Regions from separate parts of the Planococcus sp. S3-L1 genome, predicted to be linked through region 2. Evidence: riboswitches for the same ligand, from Rfam matches in the RefSeq annotation. Region 2 holds a riboswitch; the other holds the start of a gene.

Region 1 (2,409 bases), on a different contig from region 2:
GTTGTCCGTGTGACCAATCCACAAGCGATCGCCTTGTGTACCATCTGCTAGAATAAGTTGGCCATTGTCTTGGACAGTAAAATCGGCTGAACCAACTTGAATGGGTTGTTGGTTTTCGCCGAGAACAGGAAAGCCGTCACTAGTCGTTAAAAATCCTTCAGTGTTTACTGCGAAAGAGCCGTTTTTTGTGTAACGCATCTCACCGTTTTCAGCAGTCACTGCGAAAACCATCGTCCCTTTTTGTTGGGTATCCGTGTTTAGTGGTAATAATTCATCCAACAACGCCATATCTGTTGAATTTCCAGTTTCTCGTAACGGACCTTGAAGAAAAGACGGAATACCCTCCTGTGTATATACTCCTGTAGTCAAACTACCGATATTTTGGGGGACTATTGTACCTTTTTTTCCATTTTCGATCGCTACGATGAGTTGGTCTGGAAATGCTCGTAAGACTGCTTTGTCTTCTTTAAATCCTGGAGTATTGGCGTTTGATAGGTTATTTGTCAATATTTGTTGATTCCTATTATTGGCCATCATCCCTGATGTAGCAGTATATAATCCGCGAAACATAGGTTTTTCTCCTTCTTATTAACATAATGATAGATATCGCGTAGCATAACATTAACGAATGAATAAAAATAGTGTCTTATTGATTAATATGGAAGAAATATCATTTTATATTTATAAAAAGAAAAATATACAAAATTATTGAAACATGATACTATCACTTTGTTATTAATTTTTGAAAATAGTACAAAATGATGAGTTTAATAAAAAAATAATAGAATATCATAATGAAAATGGCAAACTTACTCGAAAGGTAAAGACGCAAAGCTACGGGCCTAAATACACAGTGTACAAGGTAGCCGGGTTACCTAAGTGGTATATTTGATAAAAATCCACTTTTTTAAAGTGGATTTTTATTAGCATATTGATTGTAAAAAAAAGGAGTTTATCGATGAATATATTCCCTAAATCTCTAGAGACCATGGAACAAGCTTTATCGGCTTCTACACTTAAACAGCGAGTTCATTCAGCGAATATCGCCAATGTAGATACGGCTAATTACAAAAGCAAAAAAGTAGATTTCCAAGCAGCGCTCGATACAGCGATGAATCAGCAAAGTCTTTCAAGCTATAAAACAGACAATCGCCACCTGTCGTTTAGCAATGAAGCTACTGTAGGATCGACTAAAATCTTAACAAACAACTCAACCCAATATAATAACAATGGCAATAATGTCGACATGGATGTCGAGATGGCTGAACTGGCAAAAAACCAATTATGGTACAACGCCGTAACCGAACGGGTCAACGGCAAACTCAACAGTCTTAGCTCTGTTATTAATGGAGGGAGATAACAAAAATGAGTTTATTTAGCGGATTTAATATTAGTGCTTCGGGGCTGACGGCTAACCGAATGCGCATGGATGTGGTCTCTGCGAACATCGCAAACGCCAATACGAACCGTGCCGAATTAGTGGACGGGAAATGGGTGCCGTACCGCAGAAAATCAGTTGAGTTGTCTCAAAGTGGAACCTCGCCTTTTGCCAATCAATTGCAGTCGGCAATGAACAGGGGAAACACTGCAGTGACAGGTGTTAACGTGTCGGAAATTAGAGAAGACCAGACGCCTTTTACACTAACGTATGATCCGGAACATCCAGATGCTGGAGAAGACGGCTATGTTCGTTCATCCAACGTGGATCCACTAAAAGAAATGGTCGATTTGATGTCGGCAACTCGTTCATACGAAGCAAACGTCACGGCATTAAATGCATCAAAAAGCATGTTTATGAAAGCTTTGGAAATCGGCAAATAATCCACTTTACTTAAGGTGAAAGAAATCGCTCCAGGCGGACGCTTTCAAAGAGATGGTCCACAGGAATTTGGACCATCTCTTTGCGACGAAGCTAGCGCAGCGATGCAGGAGCAGCGGTTTCCTAGTAGCACCTACTTAAAATAGTCGCCGCCTTCCGCTTTTTCTTCTAAGAGTCGTGAAATAATAAGAAGAAACTATTGATTTTAACTAGTGAAACATAGAGTTAGTTTGCTATAAGTCTTTATGAAGTAGTGCGAAATTGAAAGTTCGATTTTTAATTCACCAACTTTTTAAGCGTAGGCGCGTCCACGGGCTAGGCGAAGTAAGAAGACAGGCGTTCTTTGCCTGGCTTCTTACGAGAGCCATGCCCAGAGCGGCCGAAGCGGTATATAAAAAATTATCCTACTATAACTACCTAGGAGGCACCATGGAAAAAATCAGCGGGATTCAAACGCCTTTTATTCAAAACCAATTATTCGACAAAGTGAAGCCGGACAACAAAGTTGAAGGGTTCGGGGAAATATTCAAAGATGCATTAAAAGGAGTAAGCAAAGCACAAAACGAATCAGATAAATTGACCAATCAATT
Region 2 (2,409 bases):
ACAACTGCTTGCAACGTATCTTCAAAACGGCTAATGATGCTGCCTGAAAATAGACCAATGAACAGCAGGAGGATTAGCCAAGGAAGGCGACGATAAGCTGCCGTCCAAGCCGGAGTATTAAAATCAATCGATTTACCAGATGCCGAAAGTTTTTCAATGTCTTCATTGGCTTCTTGCATCACGACATCAATGACGTCATCAACCGTTACAACCCCTGCGAGTGTATTGTCATGTTCCACAATGGGCAATGTCACAAAGTCATAGCGGCTAATGATGTGTGCCACATCTTCTTGGTCCATCAATACATCAGCTTTGACGACGCGGTTGTACATAATGTCTTCTACTTTATCCTCAAGATTTCCAAGAATTAAATCCTTATAGGAAATCACGCCGCGTAGTTTTTTATCTTCGTCTACTACGTAAAGGTAATTGAGATACTCCGCTATTTCTGCAAAATGCTTGATTTTATCAATAGCATCTCGAATTGTATAATGCCGTGGAATCCATACGTAACGATTATTCATAAGACGTCCTGCAGTTTCTGGCGGATAATTGATCGTTCTTTGAACAAATTTAGAATCGTCTTGGTTAATTTGAGATAACAATTCGTTAATGCGATCAGGCTCTAAATCATCTAGGAATAAAGCCAAATCATCGTTATCCATACGATCCAACACTTTTTTTGATTTTTCTACACCCAATTTTTGCAGAATTTCGACTTGCTCTGTTTTAGGCAGCTCTTGCATTAAATCTGTGAGTTGAAAAATCGTTAAATACAACAAAAATTTGTTTCGATGTTTTTCTGGCAAATGTCGATAATGAACACCTATATCGTAAGGTTGGAGTTCACTCAATATTGCCTGAAATTCATTACTGTTGCCTTCTTGTAAAGACTGAATTAATGCCAATGTAATTTCGTCTTCACGTATTGCTGTAGACAGTGTAGGTCACTCCTTAGTAATAAAAGATGTAGACAAATCCTACTGTTGATTATTGCCTTAAACTTCACAATTTGAAAGGGCTATTTAAAAAAGGTAGTAAAATCTCATAAATTAACATATAATAATGAAAATCTGAAAAAGGCAAACTCCATCGAAAGAGGAGGACGCAAAGCCATGAGCCTACCCGTTGAAAAACGCAAGGTCGTCTGGTTGCCAGGGTCTCGTTCTTTGAGCTCCGGCTTACAGAATGGGAGGATATCAGAAGATGAAAAAAATAATAATGGCAGGTGTGTGTTTGTTGATTATGCTGACACAAAATGGAGTGAGTGCACAAGCAGCTGAGACGGAAGTCAAAGCTACCTGGTTATGGAATCCGTGGATGATTTATAGCGATGAAGCGGGAACCCTTGCTTTTTTAGACAGTAAGGATGTCAATAAAGTCTACATGCAGATTGACGCGGATATTCCAGTGGATGTCTATAAAAGGTTTATTGAAAAAGCGGGACTATTAGGAATGACGATTTACGCATTGGACGGTGCTAGTGACTGGGTAGCACCAAAGGGCTTTACCAAGCAAGATCGGTTGATGAACTGGTTATCGTCTTATCAACAAGGTGCTTTGCAAGCTCAAAAATTTGCAGGTGTTCATTTGGATGTAGAGCCTTACCTTTATAGCGGTTGGAATACGAACCGAGCGGCCACTGTAAAATCCTATCAAGCCCTTTTGAGTAAAGCTAGTGCTAGTACAGCTGCAATGAACTTACCCCTTGAAGCAGATTTGCCTTTTTGGTTTGATGAAATCACTTATAAAAATATTTATGGCAAAGGGATACTTGCTGAGTGGGTGATTGCCAACACACATAGTGTGACCTTGATGGCTTACAGAGATTCTGCTGCTTTGATTACAGAACTTGTAAAGAACGAAGTGGCCTATGCAGAAAAATACGGCAAATCAGTAGTAGTCGGAGTTGAAACTGGTGAAACTGATGAAGGCGACAACATTTCTTTCTATGAAGAGGGCGAAACTTTCATGGAAGGTGAATTAGCTGCAGTAACTGCACACTATGCTGGGATAACTGGTTTTGGCGGCGTCGCGATTCACCACGTAGATAGCTGGAAAACGATGACACCCTAAAAAACAGCAAGGTTGAGCCATACCGGCCAACCTTGCTGTTTTTTTATGATTTACTCATCTATAAAACCAAAAACCGGACACGCTACTAACATGTCCGGTTAATATCACTGAGTATTGCCAAAAGTTTCTTGAAGAATGTAATACGATTGCTTCAAGCGTTCTTTGGATTGTGGCAGTCCCCATGTGTCCCATGAATACTGGGCTGCTTGAGTTGCAGTAAAGGTTTCAGTTGCTTTACCATTATCATCCGTTAAACTAGCAGCGACATCTATCCCTTCAATTGTTCTCGAAGCCTCAATGCCGTCTTTTTGAAGATCCCCTGCAAATTCTCGT

What was found. Region 2 has a riboswitch for cyclic di-GMP ahead of QMF37_RS10975 (amidase). Riboswitches for the same ligand answer to the same signal wherever they lie in the genome.
Region 1: it holds a riboswitch for cyclic di-GMP, as region 2 does, so the genes downstream of both, flgB (flagellar basal body rod protein FlgB) here and QMF37_RS10975 (amidase) in region 2, are expected to answer to the same signal.

What each region holds. Positions count from the first base shown of each region.
Region 1 covers NZ_JASISN010000004.1:261,527-263,935, reverse strand. Annotated here, with positions in the region: gene QMF37_RS06800 (flagellar hook-basal body protein) at 1-570, opposite strand, end outside; cyclic di-GMP riboswitch class I at 793-879, shown strand; gene flgB (flagellar basal body rod protein FlgB) at 959-1,360, shown strand; gene flgC (flagellar basal body rod protein FlgC) at 1,366-1,821, shown strand; gene fliE (flagellar hook-basal body complex protein FliE) at 2,249-2,409, shown strand, end outside.
Region 2 covers NZ_JASISN010000010.1:66,590-68,998, forward strand. Annotated here, with positions in the region: gene mgtE (magnesium transporter) at 1-941, opposite strand, end outside; cyclic di-GMP riboswitch class I at 1,072-1,159, shown strand; gene QMF37_RS10975 (amidase) at 1,207-2,076, shown strand; gene QMF37_RS10980 (hypothetical protein) at 2,181-2,409, opposite strand, start outside.